DNA from 3 places in the Saccharopolyspora sp. NPDC002686 genome. Region 2 is predicted to be linked to each of the others. Evidence: riboswitches for the same ligand, from Rfam matches in the RefSeq annotation. Region 2 holds a riboswitch; each other region holds the start of a gene.
What was found. Region 2 has a riboswitch for cobalamin ahead of cobN (cobaltochelatase subunit CobN). Riboswitches for the same ligand answer to the same signal wherever they lie in the genome.

Region 1: linked by a shared signal. The riboswitch ahead of ABTZ89_RS31445 (ribonucleoside-diphosphate reductase subunit alpha) and the one ahead of cobN (cobaltochelatase subunit CobN) in region 2 are both predicted to bind cobalamin.
Region 3: linked by a shared signal. The riboswitch ahead of metE (5-methyltetrahydropteroyltriglutamate--homocysteine S-methyltransferase) and the one ahead of cobN (cobaltochelatase subunit CobN) in region 2 are both predicted to bind cobalamin.

The regions. Positions count from the first base shown of each region.
Region 1 is NZ_JBEOVY010000336.1:508-8,167, reverse strand. Features, by position in the region: gene ABTZ89_RS31450 (glycoside hydrolase family 3 protein) at 1-2,213, opposite strand, end outside; cobalamin riboswitch at 2,319-2,534, shown strand; partial or broken gene ABTZ89_RS31445 (ribonucleoside-diphosphate reductase subunit alpha) at 2,517-5,027, shown strand; gene ABTZ89_RS31440 (ribonucleotide-diphosphate reductase subunit beta) at 5,059-6,228, shown strand; gene ilvD (dihydroxy-acid dehydratase) at 6,244-7,660, opposite strand, start outside.
Region 2 is NZ_JBEOVY010000021.1:11,979-27,749, reverse strand. Features, by position in the region: gene ABTZ89_RS04945 (endonuclease domain-containing protein) at 1-819, shown strand, start outside; gene yaaA (peroxide stress protein YaaA) at 876-1,619, shown strand; gene ABTZ89_RS04935 (serine protein kinase RIO) at 1,850-2,815, shown strand; gene ABTZ89_RS04930 (DEAD/DEAH box helicase) at 3,020-4,519, shown strand; gene ABTZ89_RS04925 (pyridoxamine 5'-phosphate oxidase family protein) at 4,587-4,988, shown strand; gene cbiE (precorrin-6y C5,15-methyltransferase (decarboxylating) subunit CbiE) at 5,012-6,247, shown strand; gene cobM (precorrin-4 C(11)-methyltransferase) at 6,244-6,987, shown strand; gene ABTZ89_RS04910 (cobalt-precorrin-5B (C(1))-methyltransferase) at 7,143-8,234, opposite strand; gene ABTZ89_RS04905 (cobalt-precorrin-6A reductase) at 8,279-9,028, shown strand; gene ABTZ89_RS04900 (precorrin-2 C(20)-methyltransferase) at 9,016-10,536, opposite strand; gene ABTZ89_RS04895 (precorrin-8X methylmutase) at 10,533-11,159, opposite strand; gene ABTZ89_RS04890 (ferredoxin-like domain-containing protein) at 11,186-12,400, opposite strand; cobalamin riboswitch at 12,534-12,655, shown strand; gene cobN (cobaltochelatase subunit CobN) at 12,772-15,771, shown strand, end outside.
Region 3 is NZ_JBEOVY010000020.1:39-8,272, forward strand. Features, by position in the region: partial or broken gene ABTZ89_RS04575 (helix-turn-helix transcriptional regulator) at 1-229, opposite strand, end outside; gene ABTZ89_RS04580 (ABC transporter permease) at 246-1,082, opposite strand; gene ABTZ89_RS04585 (ABC transporter ATP-binding protein) at 1,079-2,008, opposite strand; cobalamin riboswitch at 2,181-2,402, shown strand; gene metE (5-methyltetrahydropteroyltriglutamate--homocysteine S-methyltransferase) at 2,523-4,802, shown strand; gene ABTZ89_RS04595 (alpha/beta hydrolase fold domain-containing protein) at 4,930-5,853, shown strand; gene ABTZ89_RS04600 (helix-turn-helix transcriptional regulator) at 5,870-6,589, shown strand; gene sepF (cell division protein SepF) at 6,672-6,893, shown strand; gene ABTZ89_RS04610 (hypothetical protein) at 7,362-7,862, shown strand; gene ABTZ89_RS04615 (class I SAM-dependent methyltransferase) at 7,999-8,234, shown strand, end outside.

The DNA of each region.
Region 1 (7,660 bases), on a different contig from region 2:
TAGACCTGGACGACTTCGCGGCCGGCCCGGTCACCGGTGTTGCGCAGCTTCACCCGCACCACGTCGCCGTCGACCGCGGCTTCCAGGTACTCCCACGTGGTGTACCCGAGCCCGTGTCCGAAGTGGAACGCCGGCGTCGCACCGCGATCCAGGTAGGCCCGGTAGCCGACCGAAGTTCCCTCGTCGTAGCGGAGTTCGCCGTCCACCGGCTGCACCGCGGGCAGCGGCACCGGGACGTCGGCCAGCGCCGCCGGGAAGGTCGTCGGCAACCGGCCACCTGGTTCCGCCTGCCCCAGCAGGACGTCCGCGAGCGCGTCGCCGTACTCCTGGCTGCCGAACCACGTCCACAGCACCGCCGGGACCTCCCCGCTCCACGGCATCAGCACCGGCGCTCCGGCGTTGACCACCACCACGGTGTTCGGGTTCACCGCCAGCACCTCGCGGACCAGTTCGTCCTGCACGCCCGGCAGATCCAGCGAGCTCCGGTCCCGCCCCTCGGTCTCGACCTCGTCGTTCGTGCCGACCACCACCACCGCGACATCAGCATCCCGGGCGACTGCGAGCGCCGCGGCGAGCTCGCTCGCGTCGTCCCACTCCCGCGCCCGGTGGCCGAGCCCGACCGACACCAGGCCCTCGGTGCTCTCCGGGGTGAACTCCACGGTCAACGCCATCCGCCCCGACGCGTCCAGGTCCGAATCCACCAGCACGACGTTGAACCGCTGCTCCGGCGGTTCCAGCATGTCCGCCAGCGGGTCGTCGACACCCGACGTGCGCGCCACGTCCGCCGCCAGCACCTCGCGGCCCGAGACCTCGGCCCGGAAGTGCCCGGTGCCGCTCACCCCGAACACGTGCTCGCCGAGTTCTGCGCTCACCTTCGCCCGCAACCGCAACGACTTCGCCCCGTGCGGCAGGCCGGACATCCACAGCAGCCGATCGGTGCCGCGGAGCTCGCTGCCGAGCACTTCCCCGTCCGCGCCGAGGAAATCGACGCGGATCCCGGCACCTCCCCCGTCCGGATCGGCCACCTCGTCCGGCGCGAGCACGTCCAGCAACCGCCGGTGCCGAACCCCGCGCTGGTAGACCACCTGCGCGTCCGGCAGCGCAGCCCGCAGCCCGGCCAGCGGCGTCACCACGTGCGGCGGGCTGACGTGCGACGAACCTCCGCCCTGCACGGCGGGAATCGTCGCGTTCTCCCCGATCACGGCCACTTTGGACACCTTCGGGTCGATCGGCAGCACCGGCGCCCCACCGACGGGTTCGTTGCGCAGCAGCACGAATCCGCGGGTCGCGAGATCGCGGACGATCGGCCGGGCTTCCTCCGGCGGCGCGCCGCCACCTGGCTCGGAATCCTCGAAAGCCCCGACGCGGGAAGCCAACCGGAGCAACCGCAGGACCTTGTCGTCGAGCACCTCGGCCGGAACTTCGCCCTGCTGCACTGCCTTCGCGAGCTTCCCGTCGGCCCACGGGCTCTTCGGCCCCGGCATCGCCAGGTCCAACCCGCCCAGCGCGGCACCGCGCAGCGAGCGGGTGGCGAACCAGTCCGACACCACCACGCCGTCCCACCCCCACTCGCCCTTGAGCACGTCGTTGACCAGCGGCGAGTTCTCCGTCATCGTCTGCCCGTTGACCGAGTTGTAGGCCGCCATCACCACCCACGGACCGGCCTTCGACACGATCCGCTCGAACGGTTTCAGGTAGACCTCGCGCAACGTCCGCTCGTCGACCACCGCGTCGTAGCTGAGCCGTTCGGTCTCGGTGTCGTTGGCGACGAAGTGCTTCGCCGTCGCCGCCACCCCGCGCGACTGGACGCCCGAGACGACCTCCGCGCCGAGCTCCCCGATCAGCAGCGGATCCTCGGAGAAGTTCTCGAAGTGCCTGCCGCCGAACGGACTCCGGTGCACGTTCACCGTCGGCGCGAGCACCACGTGCACACCGCGCCGCCGCGCCTCGTCGCCGAACAGCTCGCCCGCGGTCCGCGCCGCCGCCCGGTCCCAAGTGGCCCCCAGCGCGGACGCGACCGGCAGCAGCAGCGACGTGTCGCGCTCGTCCCACTCCGTTCCGCGCACCCCGTTCGGGCCGTCGGAGAGCACCATCAAGCGCAGTCCGACCTTCGGCATAGGATGCAGCGTCCAGAAGCCGGCACCGGTCAGCAGCCGGGCCTTCTCCGCCGCGGTCAGCTCCTCCAACAACGACCGCAGCTGCGCCTCGTCCACGGGCAACCCCTTTCGGCAGGCTCCGGTCGCCAGTCTCTGCCACCCGACCGGGGAGCACAACACGCCGATATCTGCCCGTTCACATCAGCCACAAACCCAACATGTAGTGTGTCGATCGCTGGTGGTTCGCCAGAGCGATCTGGTGAGGCAAGAGGGAACCCGGTGCGAATCCGGGACTGCCCCGCAGCGGTGAACGGGAACGACCGTCGTGACCCGACCGCCCATCCCGGGCGACGGGTAGAGCACTGGGCCAACGCCTGGGAAGCCACGACCAGTAGGCCGCCCGTGAGTCCGAAGACCTGCCACCGGTGCACGCGACAAGGCGTGCTGTCCGGGGCCTCGAGGGCGGGTTCGCGTGGACGATCGGCGGCGCCTGCCGCCCTGGTCTTCTCGCGCGCGCTCGAGGTCCGCAGAGCTCGCGAGGGGAGAGAGCCAGTGACGGCCACACTCAACGACTGGACCGAGGTGTCGACCGCGGTCCACCAGGCCTGCGCCGGATTGTCCGGCGTGTCCGCGGAAGCAGTGCTCGACGAAGTGCGGCGCACCGGCTACGCGGGGATCAGCGACGACGAGCTCTCGCTGGCCCAGATCATGGCTGCCCGCACCCTGATCGAGACCGAACCGAACTACTCGCAGGTCACCGCCCGCCTGCTGCTGAACCGGATGCGCCGCGAAGCGCTGGAGTTCCTCGGCGCGGAGCCGGACTCGGACTACGCCGAGCACTTCGCCGAGTACGTGCGCCGGGGGGTGGCGCTCGAACAGCTGGACCCGGAGCTGGCGGACTTCGACCTGGACCGGCTGGGCAGCGCGCTGGAGCCCGAGCGCGACCTGGAGTTCGGCTTCCTGGGTCTGCAGACCCTCTACGACCGGTACTTCCTGCACGAGGGCGGTGTGCGCTTCGAGCTGCCGCAGGCCTTCTTCATGCGGGTCGCGATGGGCCTGGCGCTGCGCGAGGACGACCGCGAAGCCCGCGCGATCGAGTTCTACCAGCTGCTGTCGTCGTTCGACTTCATGTGCTCGACGCCGACGCTGTTCAACGCAGGCACCACCCGTCCCCAGCTGTCCTCGTGCTTCCTCACCACGGTGGACGACGACCTGTCCGGCATCTTCCACTCGATCAGCAACAACGCGCTGCTGTCGAAGTACGCCGGCGGCCTCGGCAACGACTGGACGCCGGTGCGCGGCATCGGCGCGCACATCAAGGGCACCAACGGCAAGTCGCAGGGCGTGGTGCCGTTCCTGAAGATCGCCAACGACACCGCGGTGGCGGTCAACCAGGGCGGCAAGCGCAAGGGCGCGGTCTGCGCCTACCTGGAGACCTGGCACATCGACGTCGAGGAATTCCTCGACCTGCGCAAGAACACCGGTGACGACCGGCGCCGCACCCACGACATGAACACCGCGAACTGGGTGCCCGACGAGTTCCTGCGCCGCGTCGAGGCCGACGAGCAGTGGACGCTGTTCTCCCCCGACGAGACCCCGGACCTGCACGACCTCTACGGCACGGCGTTCGCCGAGCGCTACCGCGCCTACGAGCAGGCCGCCGACCGCGGCGAGATCGCGGTGTTCAAGCGGGTCCGCGCGGTCGAGCTGTGGCGGCGGATGCTGACCATGCTGTTCGAGACCGGCCACCCGTGGATCACCTTCAAGGACCCGTGCAACCTGCGTTCGCCGCAGCAGCACTCGGGCGTGGTGCACTCCTCGAACCTGTGCACCGAGATCACCCTGAACACCAGCGTCGACGAGGTCGCGGTGTGCAACCTCGGCTCGATCAACCTGGCCCACCACGTCACGGCCGGCGGGATCGACGCCGAGCGCCTGGAGCGCACCACCCGCACCGCGGTCCGGATGCTGGACAACGTCATCGACATCAACTTCTACACGATCCCGGAGGCCCGCCGGTCCAACATGCGGCACCGGCCGATCGGGCTGGGGCTGATGGGCTTCGCCGACGCGCTGTTCGTGCAGCGCATCGCGCCGTCGACGCCGGAAGCAGTGGAGTTCGCGGACCGCAGCATGGAGCTGATCAGCTACCACGCGATCAGCGCCTCCAGCAGGCTGGCCGCCGAGCGCGGCCGCTACGAGACCTTCGACGGCTCGCTGTGGAGCAAGGGCGTGCTGCCCATCGACTCGCTGGAACTGCTCGCCGAAGCCCGCGGCGGTGACGTCGACCTGGACCGCTCGTCCACGATGGACTGGGCGGAGCTGCGGGAACGCGTGGTCCGCGACGGGATGCGCAACTCCAACGTGATGGCCATCGCGCCGACCGCGACGATCGCCAACATCTGCGGCGTCAACCAGTCGATCGAGCCGGTCTACCGGAACCTGTACGTCAAGGCGAACATGTCCGGCGACTTCACCGTGGTCAACCCGCACCTGGTCGCCGACCTCAAGCGCGCCGGCCTGTGGGACGAGGCGATGGTCGCCGACCTGAAGTTCCACGACGGCAGCCTGCTGCCGATCGACCGGATCCCGCAGGAGCTCAAGGAGCTCTACGCCACCGCGTTCGAGATCGAGCCGCACTGGCTGGTCGACGCCGCCGCGCGCCGGCAGAAGTGGATCGACCAGGCCCAGTCGCTGAACCTCTACGTCGCCGCCCCCAGCGGCCGCAAGCTCGACGAGCTGTACCGGCTGGCCTGGCGCAAGGGCCTCAAGACCACGTACTACCTGCGCTCCACCAGCGCGACCCACGTGGAGAAGAGCACCCTGCGCGGCACCGACGGCAAGCTCAACGCCGTCCCGACCACGGTCCCCACCACCTCGACCGGAGCCGCCTGCTCCATCGAGGACCCGGACTGCGAAGCCTGCCAGTGACGCCCCACCCCGGGTCCCACCCGCAATTTCAATGGAAATCGCACCCCCGATTTCCATTGAAATTGCGGGGACCCGGGGCGCGCGGACCGCACTGCACGAACGAAAACCCCTGGAGCACCACAGCATGACCTCCCTGCAGTCCCCCTCCACCTCCGCCGGTCTCGGCGAGATCGACCGCTCCGGCGGGCGCGTCGACGTCAGCGAGAAGGCGATGATCAACGCCCGCGCCGACGTCAACCAGCTGCTGCCGCTGAAGTACGGCTGGGCGTGGGAGAAGTACCTCGCCGGCTGCAACAACCACTGGATGCCCACCGAGATCTCGATGCAGGCCGACATCGCGCTGTGGAAGTCCACCGACGGGCTCAGCGACGACGAACGGCTGATGCTCAAGCGCAACCTCGGGTTCTTCGCCACCGCGGAATCCCTGGTCGCCAACAACATCGTGCTCGCGGTCTACCGGCACATCACCAACCCCGAATGCCGCCAGTACCTGCTGCGCCAGGCCTTCGAGGAAGCCGTGCACACGCACACCTTCCAGTACATCTGCGAGAGCCTCGGCCTCGACGAGGGCGAGCTGTTCAACATGTACCGGGAGATCCCGTCGATCTCCGACAAGGACGCCTGGGCGCTGCAGTACACCCAGAGCCTGGAGGACCCGGACTTCGCGACCGGCACCACCGAGGCCGACCAGGCCTTCCTGCGCGACCTGGTCGCGTTCTACGTCATCTTCGAAGGCATGTGGTTCTACACCGGTTTCGCGCAGATCCTGGCGCTGGGCCGGCGGAACAAGATGGTCGGCATCGCCGAGCAGTACCAGTACATCCTGCGCGACGAGTCGATCCACCTGAACTTCGGCATCGACTGCATCAACCAGATCAAGCTGGAGAACCCGCACCTGTGGACCCCGGAGTTCCAGGCCGAGGTCCGCCAGATGCTCACCGAGGCCTGCGAGCTCGAGATCGCCTACGGCCGGGACACCATGCCCCGCGGCATCCTGGGCATCAACGCCGATCTGTGCGCCCAGTACATGCACTTCATCACCAACCGCCGGTGCGACCAGCTCGGCCTGGAGCCGGTGTTCCCGGAGGCGGAGAACCCGTTCCCGTGGATGTCGGAGGCGATGGACCTGAAGAAGGAGAAGAACTTCTTCGAGACCCGGGTCATCGAGTACCAGTCCGGGGCATCCCTCTCCTGGGACTGACCTGCTGCAGCCGGTTCAACCGCACACCGCGCCTTCGGCCGCGGAGCCGACCAGCTTCGCGTACTTGCCGAGAACGCCGTGGCGGAAGCGGGGTTCCGGTGGCGTCCAGCGCTCGCGCCGCCGCCGGAGCTCCGCCTCGTCCACCAGCAGGTCCAGGGTGCGGGCAGCGAGATCGAGTCTGATCGGATCGCCGTCCTGCACCAGCGCGATCGGTCCGCCGTCGGTGGCTTCCGGCGCCACGTGCCCGATGCACAACCCCGTCGTACCGCCGGAGAACCTGCCATCGGTCACCAGCAGGACGTCCTTGCCGAGACCGGCTCCCTTGATCGCACCGGTCACCGCGAGCATCTCCCGCATCCCAGGACCTCCGCGCGGCCCCTCGTACCGGATGACGACCACGTCACCGGGCTTGAGCGAGCCGTCCTCGACCGCGTCCATCGCGCCCTGCTCACCGTCGAAGACCCGCGCCGTCCCGTCGAACCGCTCGGAGTCGAACCCTGCGCTCTTCACCACCGCGCCATCGGGGGCCAGCGAACCGCGGAGGATCGTCAGCCCGCCGGTCGGGTGGATCGGGTTCGACATCTGGTGCAGCACCTCGCCGTCCAGCCCCGGGGGCTGCAGCTCGGCCAGGTTCTCCGCGACCGTCCGCCCGGTCACCGTCAGGCAGTCCCCGTTCAGCAGTCCCGCGTCCAGCAGTGCCTTCATCACCACCGGAACACCACCGATGCGGTCGACCGCGGACATCACGTACCGACCGAACGGCTTGACGTCCGCGAGGTGCGGCACCCGGTCACCGATCCTGTCGAAGTCGTCCAGCGCCAGGTCGACGCCGGCTTCTCGGGCGATCGCGAGCAGGTGCAGCACGGCATTGGTCGAGCCGCCGAAGGCCATCACCACCGCGATCGCGTTCTCGAAGGCCTGCTTGGTCAGGATCCGCCGGGCCGTCAGCCCGTTCTCCAGCATGCCGATCACCGCGCGCCCGGCAGCCCGCGCGCTCGCATCACGGCGCCGGTCCACCGAAGGCGGGCTCGCCGAACCCGGCATCGACATGCCCAGCGCTTCAGCCGCGCACGCCATGGTGTTCGCGGTGTACATCCCACCGCACGCGCCTTCACCCGGGCAGATGGCCCGCTCGATGCGGTCCACCTCGGCCCGGGAGATCAGGCCTCGGGCGCAAGCCCCGACCGCCTCGAAAGCATCGATGATCGTCACCTCCCGGTCGTCCACCCGACCGGGCAGGATGGAGCCGGCGTAGACGAACACCGAGGCGAGGTCGAGCCGGGCTGCCGCCATCAGCATCCCCGGCAGGCTCTTGTCGCAGCCCGCGAGCAGCACCGTGCCGTCCAGCCGCTCGGCCTCCACCACGGTCTCGACCGAATCGGCGATGATCTCCCGGGACACCAGGGAGTAGTGCATGCCGACGTGCCCCATC
Region 2 (15,771 bases):
TTTCGCCGGGTCTTGCACGGCGTCTACACCACAGCCGAGACCCCGTTGACGCACGAGCTCAAGTGCGCCGGAGCCACCTTGACCCTGCCTCGAGGCTCGGTGATCACCGGCCGGTCGGCAGCCACGCTGCGCGGAGTGCCGCTGGCCGACTTCGGTTCTCCCGTCGAGGTGATCGTGCCGCGCGAGGACGGGATGCTCCGCAGGAACGGACTCCGCTGCACTTCTACCCGAGCCGCCGAATCCGAACACTCACCGTGGCGCGGTGTCGGTGTGGCGGGGTTCCCGCGCATCTCGTTCGACATGCTCAAGCAACGCTCGATCTCACATGCCGTCGCGTACTGCGACGCGCTGTTGCATGCAGGGGTGATCACGCCCGACGAGATCGCCGGATTCCTCGTCGGGCGGAAGGGCCACGGCGTCGCTCGAGCGCGCATGCGGCTCGAGTACCTCGACGGACGCGCGGAATCCGTACCCGAGTCGATCATGCGGGTCGAGCTCCTGCTCCGCGGCCTGCGGCCGGTTCCGCAGCTGGAGATCTTCGACGGCGAGCAGTTCGTCGCGCGCGTGGACCTCGCCTTCGAGGCCGCTCGGGTCGCGGTCGAGTACGACGGTGGTTGGCATGCGGATCCGGAACAGGTCAAACGGGATGAGGCGCGTCGGAAGCGGCTCTCGAGCCTCGGGTGGATCGTCATAGTCGTGACCAACGACCAGCTCCGGGGCAACTTCGACCCCGTCGTCGCGAAGATCGAGGCAGCGCTGGAGCACCAGCACGCAACTTCCATTGAAATTGGAGGTGCGATTTCAATGGAAATTGCGTGACTCCCCGCACACGGAGGCCCGGTCGAGGGCGTTCCCGGAACGCTTACCCTGGTGGGGTGTTGGTTTTGCTGCCTCCTTCGGAGACCAAGTCGGTCGGTGGTTCGGGTGCGCCTCTGGACTTGGGCGGGCTTTCGCATCCGGAGTTGACCGGCACCCGGCAGCAGCTGGTCGAGGCACTGTCCACTTTGGCCGATGATGTGCCCGCGAGCCTGGACGCGCTCGGGTTGTCCGAGCGCCAGGTCGAGGAGGTCCAGCGCAACGCCGAGCTCTGGGACGCGCCCACCGCGCCGGCCCTGGAGCGCTACACCGGGGTGCTCTACGACGCCCTCGACGTCCAGTCGCTGTCCGCGATCGAGCGCAAGCAGGCCGATACTCGGCTGGCCGTGGCGTCGGCGCTGTTCGGCATCGTGCGCGGGACCGACTCGATCCCCGCCTACCGGCTCTCCGGCGGCAGTTCGCTGCCCGGCCTGGGGACGTTGCGCAGCGTGTGGCGGCCCGTGCTGGAGCCGGTTCTGGCGGCTGCCGACGATCTCGTCGTCGACCTGCGCTCCGGGGCTTATGCCGCGCTGGCGAAGGTTCCGGGGGCCGTGGAGGTCCGCGTGCTGTCGGAGGACGCGACCGGCAAGCGCAAGGTGGTCAGCCACCACAACAAGGCGCACAAGGGCAAGCTCGCGCGGGCACTCGCCCAGTCGTCGGACGAGCCCGAGTCGATCGAGGACGTCCTCGCCGTGGCGAGCGACGCAGGCCTCCAGGCGGAACGCGAAGCCGACCGCAAGCTCTGCGTCGTCGTCCAGGCCTGAACTCGACCGCGAAACCGCAGGTCAAAAACCGGTTGTCGCCGCAGGTGCTGATCGGTCAAGCTGGTGCTCGTCGAAAGCACGCCGAGGAAGGGAGGTTCGTCGTGGTGGCCGTTGTGATGGTTGTGCGCGCCGTTTTCGCGCACCGATGGATTCGAACCTCTTGCCCTCCGCCACGCGTGCGCTGAACTTCGGTGCTCGGGCGGAGGTCCGCCCTGAAGGAGCACTCGACCTTGTCCTCGTACGAGCAGTACGACGCGGATCTGTTCCGCAACACCAAGAAGAGCAAGGCGCGCAAACCGAAATCCACCAAGCGGCAGCGCTTCGACGACGAGCCGGTCCGGCGCGGTCGGCTCACCGAGGAGGAACGCGAGCGGCTCGCAGCGCTGCGCGACGAACCCGAACCGCAGCCGCTGCCCGACGGTGCCGACCGCTGGTCCACCTGGGACACCGGAGAGCGCGGCCCGCAACCGCATCCGACCTGGTTGGTGACCGAGCTGGCGGCGGTGGACCACGAGCTCGGCGTCCTGAAGACCGGCAAGGAAGCCGACGTCCACCTGCTGCGGCGCTCGTTGCCCGGCGCCGAGTCCTGCCTGCTGGCGTCCAAGCGGTACCGCGATTCCGACCACCGGATGTTCCAGCGCGATGCCGGCTACCTGGAAGGCCGGCGGCTGCGCAAATCCCGCGAGATGCGGGCGATCCAGCAGCGCACGTCGTTCGGGCGCGGCATGATCGCCCAGCAGTGGGCGGTGGCGGAGTTCCGCGTGCTGTCCGCGCTGTGGCTGGCCGGAGCTCCGGTGCCGTACCCGGTGCAGCGGGTCGGGACCGAGATCCTGCTGGAATTCCTCGGCACGCCCGACGGCACGGCGGCGCCACGCCTGGCGGCGCTGCGACCGGATGCCGATGAGCTCGACGAGCTCTGGTCGCAGCTGGTCGAGGCCCTGGTCGTGCTCGCCCAGCACGGCTTCACGCACGGCGACCTGTCCGCGTACAACGTGCTGGTGCACGACGGGCGGCTGGTGCTGATCGACCTGCCGCAGGCGGTCGACCTGGTGGCCAACCCGCTCGGCCGGGACTACCTGCGACGTGATGCACACAACATCGCGGCATGGTTCCGCTCCCGCGGCGCCGACGAGGCCCGGACGGATCCGGACGCGCTGGTCGAAATCCTTGCCGCAGCGGGGAATCTGCCTCGATGAGGCCGTCCCGGTCGGCCCGGACGCCAGCCATGGGCATCCGGGCCGATCAGGGTAGAATCCAGAACGAGAGCCGGGATCACCGGCCCGTGTCCGCAGCGACACGTTTGACCACCTATCGGCGCCGACGCGCCGGGCTCGTCCTCGTGATCGCCCGCGGACTTCCCGCGAAGCCTCCCCGTGACGTGCCATTTCCGGGAGTTCTTCGTGCCATCAAGCTCGTCCGCCACGCCCGCGCGCTCGTCCCGACGTCCGCGCCGCCGCCGACCGCAGGGCAAGCCGCAGCAGACCAAGCGCAGCCTGTTCGACGAGGTCGGTGTGACCGCGGTCGCCCCCGCGCCGTTCGCCGATCTCGGACTGCCCACCCGGCTGGTGCGCGCGCTGGCCGACAACGGGATGGCCGAGGCCTTCCCGATCCAGGCCGCCACCATCCCCGACGCGCTGACCGGCCGCGACGTGCTCGGACGCGGCCAGACCGGTTCCGGCAAGACGCTGGCGTTCGGCCTGCCGCTGCTGGCGATGCAGCAGGGCAGCGCCCGCCCGATGCACCCGCGCGGCCTGGTGCTGGTCCCGACCCGCGAACTGGCCACCCAGGTGACCGATTCGCTGAAGCCGCTGGCCAAGGCCCTCGGGCTCTACGTCCGCGAGGTCGTCGGCGGCACCTCGTTCAACCGCCAGGTCGACACGCTGCGCCGCGGCGTGGACGTGCTGGTCGCGACGCCGGGACGACTCGCCGACCACGTCCGCCAGGGCACCTGCGTGCTGTCCGAAGTGGAGCGGACCGCGCTCGACGAGGCCGACCAGATGGCCGACATGGGCTTCCTGCCGCAGGTCCGCGAGCTGCTCGACCTGGTCCCGGCGGACGGCCAGCGGCTGCTGTTCTCCGCCACCCTGGACGGTGACGTCGACAAGCTCGTCGACCGGTACATGACCGACCCGGTGGTGCACTCGCTGGCGCCGCCCGCGGCCAGCGTCGACAGCATGGAGCACCACCAGTTCCTGGTGTCGACGACGGACAAGCAGGCCGTGCTCGCGCGCATCGCGGCTCGCGAGGGCCGCACGATCATGTTCGTGCGCACCAAGCACCACGCCGACCGCCAGGCCAAGAAGCTGCGCGCGGCCGGGATCCCCGCCGGTGCCCTGCACGGCGGCAAGGCGCAGAACGCCCGGACCCGCATCCTCGACGAGTTCCGCAGCGGTGAGACGACGACGCTGGTGGCGACCAACGTCGCGGCCCGCGGCATCCACGTCGACGACGTGAGCCTGGTCGTCCACGTCGAGCCCCCGGCCGATCCCAAGGACTACCTGCACCGCGCCGGGCGGACGGCGCGCGCGGGCGCGACGGGCACGGTGGTCACCCTGGTCACCGACGACCAGCGGGACGCCTTCCGCACCATGGCCAACCAGGCCGGTGTCAAGGCCAAGACGACGTCGGTGCGCCCGGAGGACGCTGAGCTGGTCCGCGTCACCGGTGCCCGCGAGCCCAGCGGTGTCTCGCTCGCCGCGCCGAAGCAGCCGCGCGAAACCCCGCGCAACCGCGGTCCGAAGCGCGGCGACGCCCCGCGGAACAACAAGCGCCGCGACGAGCCCCAGGGCAACCGGCGTCGGCGCCCGTCGGACGACGGGCGGCGCGCGGAGGGCGGCGACCGGCGTGGACAGGGCCAGGCCCGGCGCGGCGGCAATCGCGGTGGAGCCCGCCGGGCGTGACGGGGTCCCGCCCCGACCGACCTGGACGATGGGTGGCACGTCGACGATCCGCACGAGGAGGAATCCAGTGAGCCGGAGGCTGGACAACGCGAGCGAGGAGTTCCTGGAGTTCTGGCGGGAACGACACTTGTGCACGTTGACGACGGTGCGCGCCGACGGCACACCGCACGTCGTCCCGGTCGGGGTGACCCTCGACGTCGAGACGGCGACCGCGCGGGTGATCTCCTCCGGCACCTCGCACAAGGCTCGCCAGATCCGGGCGGCCGGTCCGGACGGGGCGAAGGTCGCGGTCTGCCAGGTCGACGGGCGGCGCTGGTCCACCCTGGAGGGGGTCGCCGTGGTGCGCGACGACCCCGCAGCGGTGGCCGACGCCGAGCGCCGGTACGAGCAGCGCTACAAGAAGCCCCGCGAGAACCCGGCGCGCGTGGTGATCGAGATCTCCGTGACGAAGGTCCTCGGCAACGCCTGACCACGACGTGGTGAGGTGGTGCGGTGAACGTTCAGCAGGAGAAGCCGGAGCTGGTCCACGTCGTCGGCATCGGAGCGGACGGTGCAGCAGGTCTGTCCCCGACCGCGCGGTCCATTGTGGACTCCGCCGAGGTGCTGTTCGGCAGTTCGCGCCAGCTCGACCTGGTCCCCGGAGCGACCGGCCGGCGGGTGGCCTGGCCCAGTCCGCTGCTGCCGGCGCTGCCCGGCCTGCTCGCCGAGCACGCCGACCGGTCGATCTGCGTGCTGGCCAGCGGCGATCCGATGTTCTACGGAATCGGCGCGACCCTGGTGAAGCTGCTGGGCCCGGACCGGGTTCGGATCGTCGCGCACCCGTCGTCGCTGTCGCTGGCGTGCGCGCGGATGGGCTGGCCGGTGCAGGAGACCGCGGTCGTGAGCCTGGTCGGCAGGCCGGTGGAACTGCTGCACCCCCGCGTCCAGCCGGGAAACCGGCTGCTGGTCCTCAGCTCCGACGGCACCACCCCGCGCGACGTCGCGGCGCTGCTGCGCGAGCGCGGGTACGGGCCGAGCAGCATGACCGTGCTGTCCGATCTCGGCGGCGAGGACGAGCAGCGGATCACTTCCACCGCTGATGGCTGGGAAGAATCGTCGGTGGGTCCGCTGAACGTGATCGCGATCGAGTGCCGCCCGGCTCCCGATGCGCGGGTTCTGCCTACCACGCCCGGACTTCCGGACGACGCGTTCGAGCACGACGGGCAGATCACCAAGCGCGAAGTACGGGCGGTCACGCTCGCGCGGCTGGCTCCGACCCCGGGCCAGCTGTTGTGGGACGTCGGTGCGGGCGCCGGTAGCATCGCGATCGAGTGGATGCGCAGTGATCCGTCCTGCCGCGCGGTCGCCGTCGAGCACCGCGACGACCGGGCGCAGCGCATCACCGCGAACGCGGCAGCGCTGGGCGTTCCCGGGCTCCAGGTGGTGACCGGAGCTGTGCCGCGCGCGCTGGACGGCCTGGACGGCCTGGACGAACCCGACGCGATCTTCGTCGGCGGCGGCGGAACCGCACCGGGCGTTCTGGAGGCGTGCTGGGCCGCGTTGCGTCCGGGCGGACGCCTGGTGGTCAACGCGGTCACGTTGGAATTGGAGGCGTTGGTGGCCGACTGGTACCGCCGCGTCGGCGGTGAACTGGTCCGGATCTCGGTGGAGCGGGCGGCGCCGATCGGCGGGTTCACCGGCTGGCGGCCGTCGATGCCGGTGACTCAGTGGGTGGTGAGCAAGCGATGACAGTTCGTTTCGTGGGTGCCGGTCCCGGTGCTGCGGACCTGATCACCGTGCGGGGCCGCGATGTGATCGCGTCGTCGCCGGTGTGCCTGTACGCGGGCAGCCTGGTGCCGGACGAACTGCTGGAGCACTGCCCCGCCGACGCCAAGCTGGTGGACACGGCCAAGCTGACCTTGGACGACATCCTCGCCGAGATGTCGGCCGCGCACGAGGCCGGACTCGACGTGGCGCGCCTGCACTCCGGGGATCCGTCGGTGTTCAGCGCCGTCGCCGAGCAGATGCGCCGCCTCGACGCCGCCGGCATCCCGTACGAGGTCGTGCCGGGCGTGCCTGCGTTCGCCGCTGCGGCGGCCGCGCTGAACCGGGAGTTCACCGTGCCCGGGGTCGGGCAGACCGTGGTGCTGACCCGGACTTCGGCCCGCGCGACGCCGATGCCGGAGCACGAGGACCTGGCCACGCTCGGCCAGAGCCGAGCGACGATGGTGCTGCACCTCGCGGTCAACCGCATCGAGGAACTGGTCGAGGAGCTCGTGCCCAACTACGGTGCCGATTGTCCGGTCGCCGTCGTGGCCAACGCGAGCCGACCGGACGAAATCGTCCTGCGCGCAACGCTTTCCGACATCGCCGGGCACGTCCGAGCGGCGGGCATCACCCGGACCGCCGTCGTCGTGGTCGGCGAAGTCCTGACGGCCTCGGAGTTCCCCGACAGCCACCTCTACTCCCCGAACCGCTGCCGGGACTGACCCGTCGCGCAGCACGCACGCATCGTTCAACCGATGTTGTGACCCGCCGGTGTGTCGGTGCACGACACACCGACCTGTGGACGACTTCCCGCAAATTCAATGAAATCGGACATCTGATTTCCATTGAATTTGCGTCGGGGTCGGAGCGCGCCGGGCTAGGCCCCGGCTCGGCCGACGATGGTTCCGGCTCTGTCGATGACGACTACGTCCACGGAGATCGGGGCTCCTCGGAGGGTTTCGAGGCAGAAGCTGCGGGCCCGGGCGGCGATGAGGTCGCCGAGCGGGAGGTTCGCCTCGGTGCAGAGCTGGAGTGCTTCGAGGGCCGTGTTGGCGCCGGTGATCCTGGTGGTCAGGTCCGCGGTGCCGCCCGCGTCCCGGACGATTTCGGCGAGCAGGGCGAAGTTGACCTGTGAGCGCTTGGAGTGCAGGTCCAGGTGGCCGTCGGCGAGCTTGGAGATCTTGCCGATGCCACCGGCGACGGTGAGGCGCGGAACCGGGTGCCGCCGCAGGTACTTCAGCACCGCACCGGCGAAGTCGCCCATGTCCAGCAGCGCCTCGTCGGGCAGGTCGTAGAGCTGGGTGGCGACCTTCTCCGAGGTGCTGCCGGTGCATCCGGCGACGTGCTCGAGACCTGCCGCGCGCGCCACGTCGACCCCGCGGCGGATGCTGTCGATCCACGCCGAGCACGAGTACGGCACGACAACGCCCGTCGTGCCCAGGATGGACAGCCCGCCGAGGATGCCCAACCGCGGGTTCCAGGTGCGCCGGGCCAGTTCCTCGCCTCCGTCGACGGACACCTCGACGACGACGTCCCCGCTGCCGCCGTGCTCCGCGGCCACGCGCGCGACGACCTCGCTCATCAGCTGCCGCGGCACGGGGTTGATCGCCGGTTCGCCGACCGGCAGCGGCAGCCCCGGCTTGGTGATGGTTCCGACGCCCTGACCAGCGCGGAAGACCACGCCCGCACCCGGTTCCGCATGCCGGACCGTCACCGACACGAGCGCGCCGTGGGTCACGTCGGGATCATCGCCGGCGTCCTTGACCACGCCTGCCGTCGCGAACCCGTCGCCCAGCCGTTCCCGGGCGAGCGCGAAGGCCGGGCGGTGCCCCTTCGGCAGCAGGATCTCCACCGGATCCGGAAAATCCCCGGTCAGCAGGGCCGTGTAGGCGGCGGCCGTGGACGCCGTGGCGCAGGCGCCGGTCGTCCAGCCGTACCGGAGGCCCGATCCCTCCGTTCGTCCACTCATACCGGGAGAATGCTCCTCATGCGGTTCTCAACGGGGTGGGTCGGATGACCCGCGTGCTCATCCTCGGCGGCACCGGCGACGCCCGGAAGCTCGCCGAACGGCTCGTCGAGCGGTCCGGTCTGCACGTCACATCCTCCCTGGCCGGCCGGGTCCGCGAGCCGCAGCTCCCGCCCGGCGAGGTGCGGGTGGGCGGGTTCGGCGGTCCGGACGGGCTGGCCGACTGGATCCGGAACGAGCAGGTCAGCGCGGTCATCGACGCCACCCACCCGTTCGCCCGGACGATGACCGGCAACGCCGTGGCGGCGGCCCGGAGCGCGGGCTGCCCGCTGCTGGTCCTGCGCCGCCCCGCCTGGCAGCCGGAGGCCGGTGACGACTGGCGATCGGTGCCCTCGATGACCGCGGCCGCCGCGCTGCTGCCGGAACTGGGCGAACGGATCTTCCTGACCACCGGCAGGCAGGGGCTGGCCCACTTCGCCGAGCTCGACCTCCAGTTCCTGGTGCGCACCGTCGATCCGCCCGAACCACCGCTGCCCCCGCGCACGACCGTGCTGCTCGCGCGCGGGCCGTTCACCGTCGACGACGAGCTCGCGCTGCTGCGGGAGCACCGCATCGATGCGCTGGTCAGCAAGAACAGCGGCGGTTCGATGACGAGCGCGAAGCTCGTCGCGGCCCGCGAGCTCGGGCTGCCGGTGGTGATGGTGCAGCGACCGCCCCGGCCCGACGCGCCGTCGACCGGGACGGTCGAGCAGGCCGTGGCCTGGCTCGACGAGGTGCTGCGCGGTCACGCCGGGTAGCGCCTCGGGGTGAACACGACGTCCTCGCCGTTGGCACCGCTGGCGATCCGCGTGGTCGACGAGCCGATCAGCAGCAGGCACCGCATGTCCACATCGGACTGGTCGAGGTCGGCGAGGCGCACCACCTTGATGCTCTCCTCCGCGCCACCGATGTCCCGCCCGATGACCACCGGCACGTCCGGCGAGCGGTGCTCCAGGACCGCGTCCCGCGCGGCCGCGACCTGCCAGGTCCGGCTGCGCGACGCGGGGTTGTAGATCGCCATCACCAGGTCGGCCGCTGCGGCGGCGCGCAGGCGCTCGACGATCACCTCCCACGGCTTGAGCCGGTCGGACAGCGACAGCACGCAGAAGTCGTGCCCCAGCGGTGCGCCGACGCGGCTGGCCACGGCCTGCGCCGCGGTCATCCCGGGCAGCACCCGCACGGGCACGTCCGCGCGCTCGGCCGCGACCTCCAGCACCGCGCTGGCCATGGCGAACACGCCCGGATCCCCGGACGAGACCACCGCGACCTTCGACCCGCGCCGAGCGAGCTCCAGCGCGAACTCCGCCCGCTCCGACTCGACGCGGTTGTCGGACGCGTGCTTGCGCTGGCGGGGATTGTCCGGAACCCGCGCGAGGTACGGCGCGTACCCGACCAGCTCGTCGGCCTCGGCGAGCGCCGCCTGAACCTCCGGCGTCACCCACTCGCGCCCACCAGGTCCGAGCCCCACCACGACGACCTCGCCCTGACCTGCGGTTTCAGCAGCCGTGACGGTTTCCCGCGAAACCGGAACACCGCTGTTCGCCGGGCCGGGGAGCAGCGCCAGCGAGAAGTACGGGACCGTTTCGGGGTCGACGTCGGCCAGGCGTTGGTAGCGCTGGCGATCCGTGGTCGCGCGCTCGACGTACCACGCCTCGTCCAGGCGGCCCGCCTTCTCGAACGCCTCCCGGACGCCTTCGAAGGTGCGGCCCAGCTTGAGGACCGCCGCAGCGTCGGTCCGGGCGAGCCGCTCGGCGAGGACGTCCGGCGGGAGGGTGCCCGGCAGGACCGCGAAGGTCTCGTCGCGTTCGGCCAGCGGCCGGCCCAGGGTCGCCGAGGCACCGCTGATGGAGGTGATGCCCGGGATCACCTCGGCGCGGAAGCGACCCGAAAGCCGCTTGTGCATGTGCATGTAGGAGCCGTAGAAGAGCGGGTCGCCCTCGGCGAGCAGGACCACGTCCCGCCCGGCGTCGAGGTGCGCGGCGAGCCGGTCCGCGCAGTCGGCGTAGAACTCGTCGATGGCGCCCTGGTAGCCGCCCGGGTGGTCGGTGGTCTCCGTGGTCACCGGGTAGACCAGCGCTTCTTCGACCTGGCCTGCCCGCAGGTACGGTTCGGCGATCGACCGCGCGACGCTCCGGCCGTGGCGAGCGCTGTGGTAGGCGATCACCTCGGCCTGCTCGATCAGCCGGGCGGCCTTGACCGTCACCAGTTCCGGGTCGCCGGGACCGAGGCCCACGCCGTAGAGCGTGCCCTTGCCGTTGCTGCTCACTCTTCCTCGCTCGCGATCGCGTTGATGGCGGCCACCGCCATGGCGCTGCCGCCCCGGCGGCCGCGCACCACCAGGTGCTCCAGACCGCTCGGGTGCGCTGCCAGCGCGTCCTTGGATTCCGCCGCGCCGATGAACCCGACCGGCAGGCCCAGCACCGCGGCGGGCGCGTCGGCACCGTCCTCGATCATCTCCAGCAGCCGGAACAGCGCGGTCGGCGCGTTGCCGATCGCGACCACGGATCCGCCCAGCTGATCGCGCCACAGCTCCAGGGCCGCCGCGCTGCGGGTCGTGCCCAGCTCGCGGGCCAGGTCCGGAACCCGCTCGTCGGACAGCGTGCAGATCACCGGGTTGTCGGCCGGCAGGCGCCGCCGGGTCACACCCGCAGCCACCATCGCGGCGTCGCACAGGATCGGCGCACCGCCGTGCAGCGCCGCACGCGCGTCGGCCACCACGTCCGGCGAGAACGCGATGTCCTCGACCAGGTCGACCATGCCGCAGGCGTGGATCATCCGCACCGCGACGCCGGCCACGTCCGGCGGCAAGCCGTCCAGCCGGGCTTCCGAGCGGATCGTGGCGAAGGAGCGGCGGTAGATCTCCGCACCTTCCCGGACGTATTCGGGCACCCCGCGGTAGCGGGAGCTGTTCTCGTTCACACTTTCCTCCGTGCCGCGCCGAGCGCGGCGGATACCTGGTCGACATCGGCTTCGGAAGTCCACGTCGCCCCGTCGAGTCCGACCTCGTAGCCGGTTCCGGTGGCCAGCACTTCCACGACGCGTCCCGGCGGACGGCCGCAGCGCCGCTCGCACCCCGACCAGTGCACCGGCAGGTCACCGAGCGAGGCCCCTCGCCGGGCGTCTTCCCGGACGTCGGCCAGCGCCTTCGCGCACCCGGGCCGACCAGCGCACGTGGTCACCCCGACCCCGGCCGAAGCGGGGTCGGTGAGCAGGCCGCGCGCACCGAGTTCCGACGCCCACCGACCGGCTTCGACCGGTCGCATGCCGGGCAGGACCGCGGTCCGCCAAGGCGTCAGGCGCAGTTCGCCCGCGGCGTCGGATGCGGCGGTGATGATATCCACCTGGTCCCGCGCCAGACGGCCCAGTGGTGCGCCCGCCACGACGGAAACCGTTCCGTCGCGCCGAATCACGCGCCCGACCTGCGCATGCGTGGTCGGCGCCGGGGGCGTCGGCTCGGCTGGTGCGACCTCGGCGCCCAGCCGTTCAGCGATCCGTCGCGCCCCGCCGTCGAGTTCGGCCAATCGCCATGCCGAACAGCCCTGCGCCGCCTTCTCCGCGAGGAATGCTTCGGCGGCGGCGATGGCGGCTCCAGCGGCTCGCCGCGGGGTCGTTCGAACACCGGAATCCACCCCGGCGAGCAGCAGCACAACGGTGTCCGCGGACACCGCTCGCAGCGCGACGTCGGCGCCGAGCGAGCTGACGTCGCCGCTGCCGTCGTCGACCGCGAACAGGAAACGTCCGGGCAGTTCGGCCAGCTCCGGGGTCGCGCACAGCGCCGCGTCGAGTTCGGCCGCCACCGCTCGCACGTCCACCAGCTCGCGCCCCTCCGCCGAGGGCGAGCCGATGATGTTGCGGACCCGCTCGTGGGTGTCCGACGGCAGCAACCCCGCTTCGCGCAACCGCGCGGCGAGCTCCTGCGCCGCTCCGGCCGGCAGGCCGCGGACCTGCAGGTTCGCCCGCGAGGTCAGCTCCAGCCCGCCGTCCCCCAACGCCGCGACCTCGGCCAGCGCGCGAACCTGGGACGGGCTCAGCGCGCCGCCGGGGACGCGGATCCGGGCCAGTCCGCCGTCGGCGGCCTCGTGCACCCGCAACGCGCCAGGACACGCATCCCGTTCAGCTCTTCGCACCACGCGGCAGATACTACGGACCCGGGTAGTTGCGGACGCAAACCAAACGCGGTGCGACGCGCGTCATGCTCGCGAACCTTGACGTAGGATCACCCCGTTGCGGAAAGTGGTCCGCAGCATCATGCGGCGATGTGCGGAGGAAGCCGGTGCGAATCCGGCGCGGTCCCGCCACTGTCACCGGGGAGCGAACTCCACGATGCCACTGTCCTAACAGGACGGGAAGGCGGAGCGAGCGCTGATCCGGGAGCCAGGAGACTCCGGTCGCCGCTGGACCTGCCGACCGGGGCGAGGAACCCCGAGAGAGGTGCCGTCATGCGCCGCGCAAGCGCGCCCTGGCCCAGCGTCGCCGTTCGCCGAGCCGAGGAGCGCCCCGCATGATCCTGCTTCTGTCCACTTCGGACACAGACCTGCTCAGCGCCCGCGCCGCCGACGCCGACTTCCGGCTCGGCAACCCCGCCCGGCTGGGCGTGGACGACCTGCCGCCGCTGCTGGAGGACGTCGAGCTGGTCGTGGTGCGGCTGCTCGGCGGCCGCCGGGCCTGGGAAGAAGGTCTGGACGCGCTGCTGGCGGGACCGCGCCCGGTGGTCGTGCTCGGCGGCGAGCAGGCCCCGGACGCCGAGCTGATGGAGTGCTCGACGGTGCCGGCCGGGGTGTGCGCCGAAGCGCACCGCTACCTCGCCCACGGCGGCCCGGACAACCTCGCCCAGCTGCACCGATTCCTCTCCGACACGGTCCTGCTCACCGGCCACGGCTTCGAACCGCCTGCCGAAACGCCGTCCTGGGGCGTGCTCGAGCGGACCCCGCAGCGCACCGAAGGCCCGACCGTCGCGGTGCTCTACTACCGAGCGCACCACATGGCGGGCAACACCGCGTTCGCCCACGCGCTGTGCGAGGCGATCGAGGACGCAGGCGGTCAAGCCCTGCCGCTGTTCTGCGCCTCGCTGCGCGCACCCGACCCGGAACTGCTGGAACAGCTGGGCAAGGCGGACGCGCTGGTCGTCACCGTGCTCGCCGCCGGGGGCACCAAGCCCGCCACCGCTTCGGCCGGTGGCGACGACGAGGCGTGGGACGTCGGCGCGCTCGCCGAACTCGACATCCCGATCCTGCAAGGCCTGTGCCTGACCAGCAGCCGCGCCGCGTGGGAGGACAACGACGAAGGCCTGTCCCCGCTGGACATGGCCACCCAGGTGGCGGTGCCCGAGTTCGACGGCCGCCTGATCACGGTTCCGTTCTCGTTCAAGGAGAACGACGCCGAAGGCCTGCCGGTCTACGTCGCCGATCCCGAGCGCGCGGCCCGCGTCGCGGGCATCGCGGTCCGCCACGCCGCGCTGCGGCACATCCCGCCGCAGGACAAGCGGCTGGCGCTGATGCTGTCGGCCTACCCCACCAAGCACTCCCGGATCGGCAACGCGGTCGGCCTGGACACCCCGGTCAGCGCGGTCCGCCTGCTGCGGGAGCTGCGCGACCAGGGCTACGACATCGGCCCGGCCGACGGTCCCGACGCGCTGCCCGGCGTCGCCGAGCAGGACGGCGACGCGCTGATCCACGCGCTGATCGCCGCTGGCGGCCAGGACCGCGACTGGCTGTCCGAGGAGCAGTTGAGCGGCAACCCGGTCCGCATCCCCGCGCGCCGGTACGCGGAGTGGTTCGCGACGCTGCCCGAGGACCTGCGCGGCGAGATCGAGCAGCACTGGGGAGCGCCGCCCGGCGAGCTGTTCGTCGACCGGTCCCAGGACCCGGACGGCGAGATCGTGCTCGCCGCCGTCCGCGCGGGCAACGTCGTGCTGATGGTGCAGCCGCCGCGCGGTTTCGGGGAGAACCCGATCGCGATCTACCACGACCCGGACCTGCCGCCGAGCCACCACTACCTGGCCGCCTACCGCTGGCTGATCGACGAGTTCGGCGCGCACGCGATGGTGCACCTGGGCAAGCACGGCAACCTCGAGTGGCTGCCCGGCAAGACCGCGGGCATGTCCGCCTCCTGCTCCCCCGACGCGGCGCTGGCCGACCTGCCGCTGATCTACCCGTTCCTGGTCAACGACCCCGGCGAGGGCACGCAGGCCAAGCGCCGCGTGCACGCCACCCTCGTCGACCACCTGGTGCCGCCGATGGCGCGCGCGGAGAGCTACGGCGACATCGCGCGGCTGGAGCAGCTGCTCGACGAGCACGCCAACATCTCCGCGATGGACCCGGCGAAGCTGCCCGCGATCCGCAGCCAGATCTGGACGCTGATGCAGGCCGCCAAGCTCGACCACGACCTGGGGCTGGACGAACGGCCGCACGACGCCGAGTTCGACGACATGCTGCTGCACGTCGACGGCTGGCTGTGCGAGGTCAAGGACGCCCAGATCCGCGACGGCCTGCACGTGCTCGGCGACGCCCCGACCGGCGAAGCCCGGGTCAACCTCGTGCTCGCGATGCTGCGGGCCCGCCAGATGTGGAGCGGGCAGAGCGCCGCGCTGCCCGGTCTGCGCGAAGCGCTCGGGCTCTCCGAGGACGGCAGCGAGGCGCGCGAGCACGTCGACGACGTCGAAACCCGCGCGCACGCCCTGGTCCAGGGCATGGAGGACCGCGGCTGGAAAACCGCTGCGGCAGCCGAGGTTTGCCGCGAGGTCCTCGGCGAGACCAACGACGCCGTCGTGCAGGTGCTGGAGTTCGCCGCGAACGAGGTGGTGCCGCGGCTCGCGGCGACGACCGACGAGATGACCGCGACGCTGCACGCCCTCGAAGGCGGCTACGTGCCCGCGGGCCCCAGCGGATCGCCGCTGCGCGGACTGGTCAACGTGCTGCCCACCGGACGCAACTTCTACTCGGTCGACCCCAAGGCGGTGCCGAGCCGGCTCGCGTGGGAAACCGGTTGGGCCATCGCGGAATCCCTGCTCGACCGCTACCGCGCCGACACCGGCGAGTGGCCGCGCTCGGTCGGCCTGTCGGTGTGGGGCACCAGCGCGATGCGCACCTCCGGCGACGACATCGCCGAGGTGCTGGCGCTGCTCGGCGTCCGGCCGACCTGGGACGAGGCGTCGCGCCGCGTCAACGGGCTGGAGGTGATCCCGCTCGAGGAGCTGGGCCGCCCGCGCATCGACGTCACGGTCCGGATCAGCGGGTTCTTCCGGGACGCCTTCCCGCACGTGGTCGCCCTGCTCGACGACGCGGTGCGCCTGGTCGCGGCCCTCGACGAGCCGGCCGAGCAGAACTTCGTGCGCGAGCACGCGCAGGCCGATCTCGCCGAGCACGGCGACGAACGCCGCGCCACCATGCGGATCTTCGGCTCCAAGCCGGGTGCGTACGGCGCCGGGATCCTGCCGCTCATCGACAGCCGGAACTGGCGCGACGACGCCGACCTGGCCGAGGTGTACGCGGTGTGGGGCGGT
Region 3 (8,234 bases), on a different contig from region 2:
TCTGCTGCCATGTGCGCTTCGGGAATCTCTTAGTGGAGAAGACCACTTCCACCGGTACTTCGAAGTGCTCCGCGATGCGCAGGGCCAGGTGGAGGCTCGGGCTGTACTCGCCCCGCTCCAGGTAGCCCACGGTCTGGTAGTGCACGCCGAGGGCTTCGGCGAGCTGGCGGCGGGAGGTTCCCCGTTCCGCGCGCAGCATCGCGATGCGGTTGTAGATCGTCTCGCTCATCGTGTTCTCTCCGCCGTCAGCGCACGCGCTGCATGGCTTTCTCCCTCCGCGCCGCCACGCTCGAACCGGACTCGCGCCGCGCCATCCGGCGCAGGACCACCGGGGCGACCACGAGTCCGACCACGGCCCACAGGCCGAGCACCCCGACAGTCTCCAGGTGCCGCCAGGACTCGCCGATCTCGGCCGTCACCGCCGCGTCCGGCAGCAGCGCCGAGCGCATGCCCAGGCCCAGCCAGTACATCGGGAAGACCTGCGCGATCCACTGCACCCACTCCGGGAACACGGTGATCGGGAAGAAGATCCCGGAGATCACGATCAGCCCGATCATCGGCAGCAGGATCAGCGCCATGCTGGTCGGCGAGTTCAGCAGCGAACCGAAGGTCGCCCCGAGCGGGATGGTCGCGACCAGACCCAGCACCGTCACCCCGAGCACGCCCGCCCACGAACCGAAGCCGAGCTCGAAGCCCTCGAACATCACCAGGGACGGGATCAGCAGGATCGCCATGCTGACCAAGGTCATGCCGCTGACCAGCACGATCTTGCCGATCAGGTAGCCCATCATGCCGTGCGGCACGGCTTTGGCGCGCAGCAGCGTGCCGTCCTCGCGTTCGGTGACCATCAGCTGCCCCATGCTGACCAGCCCGCCGAACGCGATGGTCATGCCGAGCACGCCGGGCACGCTGCTCGCCCCGACCGAGACGACGTTGAGCTCCGAATCGCGTTGGTTGAACAGCACCACGAGCAGGACCAGGGTCGGCAGCAGGTAGCTCATCAGGTCCTGCCGGTTGGCCAAGGTCTGGCGGAACTCGATCCACCCGCGCTGCAAGCCGAGGCGCACCACGTTGGCGTTCACCGCTTCACCCCCGCGTTCGCGAACTGCAGCGCAGCGGTCTCGCTGCGCCCGGACTCGTGCGCGTGCACCAGTGCCATGTAGGTGTCCTCCAAGGTCGCCCGGCGCACTTCGAGGTCGGTGACGGCTTCGCCGTGCTGCGCGAGCAGTTCGCGGACGAAGCCGGTCGCGTCCGCGGCGGAGTGCACGTACCGCTGGCCGTCGACGGACCACTTGATCTCGGAATCGGAGGCGACCTGCCGGGAGAGCTGGTCGGCGGAGCCGTCGGCGACGATGCGGCCGCCGGCCAGGATCAGGATCCGGTCGGCCAGCTTCTCCACCTCGTCCAGGTCGTGCGTGGTGAGCAGGACGGTGGTGTCCTCGTCGGCGAGCTGGTGCACCAGGTCGTGGAATTCGCGCCGGGCTTGCGGGTCGAAGCCGACCGTCGGCTCGTCCAGGAACAGCAGTTCCGGGCGGCCGACGATGCCGATCGCCACGTCCAGCCGGCGCCGCTGCCCGCCGGAGAGCTGCCGGATGCGCTTGTCCGCGTGCTCGGTCAGGCCGACCGCGTCGACGAGCTCGTCGGCGTTCCACGGTTCGCGGAAGGGCGTGTAGTAGCTGCTCAGGTGCGACAGCAGTTCGCGCACCTTCCACTTGCCGTGGTCGCGCCAGGACTGGAGCACGACGCCGAGCCGCGCCCGCCAGCGCTCGTCGCCGTGCGCCGGGTCGGTGTCGAGGACTCGGACGTCGCCGCCCGACCGCATCCGGAAGCCCTCCAGGATCTCGATGGTGGTGCTCTTGCCCGCTCCGTTGGGCCCCAGGATCGCCAGGACTTCACCGCGACGCGCGGTGAAGTCGACGCCCTTGAGCACGTCCGTCGTCCCGTAGCTCATCCGCAGGTCGCGGACGTCGAGCACGGGTGGCGATATGTGATCGCTAGCAGCCGTCATCTCCCCAGTACTTTCTGTCGTTCCTATCCGTCGAGATGTAGTACATATACTACATCCTGTTGGGTCGGCTGATCGCGTGTGGCGTGGATCTCACCGCGCTGTAGATCGACTTCAGGGGCCGTGGCCGGTGGCCGGATGCTGAACGGCCCTTGCCAACGGGGGTCTGGTCGATAGCCTTGGCAGTGCTGGTGGTTCGCCCGCTTCCGGTGACCCGGGAGGGGGCGAGGCAAGAGGGAACCCGGTGCGAATCCGGGACTGCCCCGCAGCGGTGAGCGGGAACGACCGCCGTCATCGAGCACTGGACTTCGACGTCTGGGAAGCGACGGCCAGTAGGAGCCTCCGAGTTCGGAGAACGCCCGCGAGTCCGAAGACCTGCCACCGGTGCGCCCGCCGACCGGTGGGCGCGGTCCGAGGTCTCGCGGGAGGACCTGGCCGACGAGCGGCTGCTGCCTGCCCGCTGGTCCACGCCCGCACGACCTCGGCACCCCTGATGTCGAGCTCGCGAGGTGAGGACTTGACCGGCAAGATCGGATCGACCGTACTCGGGTACCCCCGGATCGGCCCGCGGCGAGAGCTGAAGCGGGCCCTGGAGAGCTGCTGGGCGGGCCGTTCCAGCGAGGCGGAACTGCGCGAAACCGCCCGGAACCTGCGCATCGACACCTGGCGCCGGCTGCGCGACGCAGGTCTGGACTCGGTGCCCGGCAACACTTTTTCCTACTACGACCAGGTCCTCGACACCGCCGTCACCTTCGGCGCGGTGCCGAAGCGCTACGCGGAACTCGGGCTCGGATCGCTGGGCACCTACTTCGCGATGGCGCGCGGTGCGGACGCGGTGCCGCCGCTGGAGATGACCAAGTGGTTCGACACCAACTACCACTACCTGGTCCCGGAAATCGGTCCGGGCACGACGTTCTCGCTGGCCGACCGCACGCCCGTCGAGCAGTACCGCGAGGCGCTGGAGGCCGGGGTGACCACGCGCCCGGTGCTGGTCGGGCCGCTGACGTTCCTGCTGCTGGCCAAGTCAACCGCGGGGGAGTCCTTCCGGCCGCTGGACAAGCTGCCCGAGCTCCTCGGGGCCTACGCGGAACTGCTGCGCGAGCTGCACCGCGCCGGGGTCGAGTGGGTGCAGCTCGACGAGCCCGCGTTCGCCGCTGATCGCACGCCCGACCAGCTTCAGGCGCTGGGTGACGCCTACCGGCAGCTGGGCGGGTTGTCGGCGCGGCCGAAGTTGTTGGTAGCGGGGTACTTCGGCGACTTCACCGAGGCCCTGCGAGTGCTGGCGGGCACTCCGGTCGAAGCGCTCGGCGCGGACCTGGTGACCGATCCGTCCACTGTGGATTCGCTGTCCGGGGTGCCGGGGCTGCGGGACAAGACGCTGGTGGCCGGGCTCGTCGACGGGCGCAACATCTGGCGCACCGACCTCGACCGCGCGCTCACCACGGCGGCCACCCTGCTCGGCCTGGCCGGTGAGGTCGCCGTGAGCACCTCGTGCTCGCTGCTGCACGTGCCCTACGACGTCGAGGTCGAGGACATCGATCCGCAGGTCAAGTCCTGGCTGGCCTTCGCCGAGCAGAAGGTGCACGAGGTCGTCGTCCTCGGGCGTGCGCTGCGGGACGGTCGGGACGCCGTGGTCGCCGAGCTCTCCGCGGCCCGCGAAGCCATCGCCGACCGGGCGGGTGCCACGCGCGTGCGAAACAACCGCGTCCGCGCGCGGCTGGAGTCGCTGCGGCCGGAGCACTCGCAGCGCGGCGACTACCAGGAGCGGCGGGCGGCGCAGCAGAAGTCCTTGCAGCTGCCGCCGTTGCCGACCACGACGATCGGTTCGTTCCCGCAGACCACCGACGTTCGCAAGGCGCGCGCGGCGTTCCAGCGCGGGCGCATCGACCGGGCCAGCTACCAGCAGCGGATGCGCGACGAGATCAAGCGCGTGATCGAACTGCAGGAATCGATCGGCCTCGACGTGCTGGTGCACGGCGAACCCGAGCGCAACGACATGGTGCAGTACTTCGCCGAGCACCTGGACGGGTTCATCAGCACCGCCAACGGTTGGGTGCAGTCCTACGGATCCCGGTGCGTGCGGCCGCCGATCCTCTACGGCGACGTGCACCGGCCGGAGCCGATGACCGTCGAGTGGGCGACCTACGCGCAGAAGCTCACGGCGAAACCGGTCAAGGGCATGCTCACCGGGCCGGTCACCATCCTGGCCTGGTCGTTCGTCCGCGACGACCAGCCGCTGGCCGACACCGCCGCGCAGGTCGCGATGGCCATCCGCGACGAGGTCCAGGACCTGGAAGCGGCCGGGATCCGGGTGATCCAGGTGGACGAGCCGGCGCTGCGCGAACTCCTCCCGCTGCGCGCGGCCCAGCGCGCGGCGTACCTGGAGTGGGCGGTGTCGGCGTTCCGCCTGGCCACCTCGGGCGTCAGCGACTCCACCCAGATCCACACGCACCTGTGCTACTCGGAGTTCGGCGACGTGATCGACGCGATCGTGGCGCTGGACGCCGACGTGACCAGCATCGAAGCGGCCCGCTCGCGGATGGAGGTGCTCGACGACCTCAACGCGGTCGGCTTCGGTCGCGGCGTCGGACCGGGCGTGTACGACATCCACTCGCCGCGGGTGCCGGACGCGGCGGAGGTGACCGACCTGCTCCGGGCGGCCCTGCGCGCGGTCCCGGCGGACCGCCTGTGGGTGAACCCGGACTGCGGCCTGAAGACCCGCGGCTACGCGGAGGTCGAGCCGGCCCTGGAGAACCTGGTCAGCGCAGCGGAAGCGGTCCGCCGCGACCTGCCCTGACCACGGGGGTTGCGGGCGGTGCCGAACCCCCACCACTCACGGCACCGCCCGCGACACCCCTGTTGTGATCCAGTTCACCGGAAAAGGGTGACATGGTGTTGTCGCGGACAGCTGCGACTGTCGGCGCATGACGATCACTGACGAGGACTGCCTCGCCGAGACCTCCGCGTTCAACGAGCAGTTCGAGACCGCCCGTCCGTCGCGTGGCGAAGTGCCGGATGCGACCGCACTGGAACTGCTGCGGCGCAACCGGCTGGGCGGCGATGCCCCACCGGTGAGGCTGCCGCAGGGGCAGGACCGCGTCGTGGCGGGCGGGGTGCCGGTCCGGGCCTTCGTGCCGGACCACGTCGACGGCGTTTACCTGCACATCCACGGCGGTGGCTGGGCAATCGGCGCTGCGGGAGGGCAGGACGAGAAGCTGTGGCGGCTGGCGGAGCAGGCTCGGCTGGCGGTGGTGAGCGTGGAATACCGGCTGGCACCGGAGCACCCGTTCCCGGCCGGGCCCGACGACTGCGAAGCGGTTGCCCGGTGGCTGGTGGACCACGCCGCGGCCGAGTTCGGCACCCGACGGCTGCTGATCGGCGGCGAATCGGCCGGCGCCCACCTGAGCGTCCTGACGCTGCTGCGCCTCCGCGACCGGCACGGCATCACCGGCGCGTACCGGGCGGCCCAGTTGACCTTCGGCCCGTACGACCTGTCGATGACACCGAGCCAGCGGCTATTCGGGTCCAGGCAACTGCTGAGCAACACCGACTCGCTGCGGCGCAGCTACGAACGCTTCACGCCGGGGATGGGAGCGGAGGACCGCCGCGACCCGGAGGTCTCGCCGCTGTACGCAGACCTGGCCGGGTTGCCGCCGGCCCGAATCGTCGTCGGCACCGAAGATCCGCTGCTGGACGACTCGCTCTTCCTGGCAGCGCGGTGGCAGGCGGCGGGGGCACCCGTGCAGCTCGGCGTCGTCGTCGGCGCGATGCACGGCTTCACCCTGTTCCCGTTGACCATCACCGAGCGGGAACAGCAGCGCGAGCAGGACTTCTTGGCCGGCGCGTGACGGTAGCGTCGACCGCGTGAACCGGACTGCTCGGCTCTACGCACTGGTGGAAGAGTTGCGCGCGGTGGCCCCGCGGACGCTGACGGTCGCGGCGCTCGCCGCGCGGTTCGAGGTCAGCACCCGCACTGTGCAGCGCGATCTCCAGACGTTGATGGACACCGGTGTCCCGGTGCGCACCACACCAGGACGAGGCGGGGGCTGGTCGATCGACCCGGCGATGACCCTTCCCCCGATCCGCTTCACCGCAGACGAGGCCTCGGCATTGGTCGCCGCGCTCGCGGTGTCCGACGCCTCAGCTCCTTTCGCAGGCGCGGCCCGCACGGCATCGCAGAAGATCGCGGCTTCGATGACCGGACCCGCCTCGGTCGCGGCGCAGGGGCTCGCCGCGCGGATCGTCGCACTGCCGGCCCGGACCGAGGGGGCGGTCCGGGCCGCGGTGGAACAAGCCCTCGCCAGCGGCACGGTGTTGCTGTTGTCCTACACCGATGAGGCGGGGCGGGAGAGCGACCGCGAAGTGGAGCCCGCCGGACTGCTCACCGCCAACGGCAGGTGGTACCTCATCGCCTGGTGCCGCGCGCGGAAGGCCGGCCGAGGTTTCCGGCTGGACCGGATCACAGCAGCGGTCCCGACCGACGAGCAGGCGCCGTCCCACGACCTGGCCGACCTCTTGAACGGCTCGGCTGCCGCCGGTGCGGTGCGGCCCGCCGCGCTGGTCTCGCTCGCCCCTCCGCGGTGAGAGCAGGAGGCCGTGCCGTGAGGTTGAGCTGGGCAGATGTGCTTGCAGTTGACTTCCTGCCGGGGCAAGTAAGACTGGTGGTGTGGTCAAGACGCTGCACCCGCAGAACTACGCCGACGTCTACCACGTCGGCGACTACTTCCGGCAGGGCAATGCCGTGCTGATGGACCTGACTGCCCTGACGAACACCGAGGCGATACAGCTGATCGACTTCGCGGCGGGCATGGTCGTCGCGCGGGACGGAAACATGGAGCGCGTCGCACCGAAGGTCTTCCTCCTCAGCCACGACAAGGAGCGCTCCTGAGCCGTGCTCGGCCAGGAGCTCACCCGGGTGGGGTGCGTTCCGCAGCTGTTGTGGCCTCGATCGACATCGTCCTTGTCGGTAAATCGATGCGCCGGCGTCACGAGTGGAATTGTTTTCGCGATTCTTTCGGGTTCATTCGAATGGAGATAATCTGTTCGGCTGTAATTCATGCGCGGAGGCTGACCGGGGGTATTCGGGCAAGTTCTCAGTATGTCTCAATCTGACCTGATTGGACGGTCTGAGCTGGGATGATGATGGTTTCGTGGGATCTTGGTGGTGCGCATTTCGGGGACATCACTTCATCGCATGAGGTGAGTGCGTCGAGTTCGAGTTGCAGTGCTTTGCGGCGCTGGCGATACAGTATTCGATGCGAGATCGGTGGAGTATTTCGAGCTGATTCCCCGGTCTGAATTGATCGGCGCGAAGTTCGTTGCCGCAGATCCAGTTCTCATGGAAGGAAGTGTCCTGATGCGCACTGCGAAGCGCGTGCTGACCGTCATCTCGGTGAGCGTCCCGCTGCTGTTGGGAGCGACGGCCACGGCGATGGCCGGCGACGATCCCGGCGGCTCTCCGACGCAGCAGCAGAACCAGGACGAGATCCAGGTGAGCAAGCCGACGAACAACAACGTCTCGCCGTCGGTCGTGGTGCAGCAGGGCAATGGTGACCACACCGCCAACACCGGGCCGACGCAGACCAACAACGCCGACCAGGCCCAGGCCGGTGACTGGGAGGACAACACCCAGGCCCAGGCGGTCGGTCCCGACGGCTATCCGGTCCAGGTGCAGAACCAGGACGAAGTCCAGGTGAGCAAGCCGACGAACAACAACAACTCGCCCTCGGTCGTGGTGCAGCAGGGCGATGGCAGCCACACCGCCAACACCGGCCCGACGCAGACCAACAACGCCAACCAGGACCAGGACGGCGACTGGGACGGCAACGCGCAGGTCCAGGAGGTCGCGCCGCACTGACTGCGCATCGACCAACGCTCGGCCGGGGTGTCCCGGCCGAGCGTTCGGCGTCGGGGGTGGAAAACCGGTTGATCTCCCGGTCGAATCGCGTAGGGTTCACGGCTGCGCTCTTTCCGAAACAGCTTCTGGGGGAACGATGAGCGACAGCACGGCGGTCGATCCATCCAATGTGGACCAGCTGCGCGCGTGGGACGGGAACCAGGGCGAATTCTGGACTTCCCGCGCCGACCGCTTCAATGAAGGCGTCGCGGGCTACCAGGACAGGTTCCTCGACGCCGCGGAGATCGACCGCGCCTCGACGGTGCTGGACATCGGCTGCGGCAGCGGGCAGACGACCCGGGACGCGGCGCGGCGTGCGGTCGACGGTTCGGT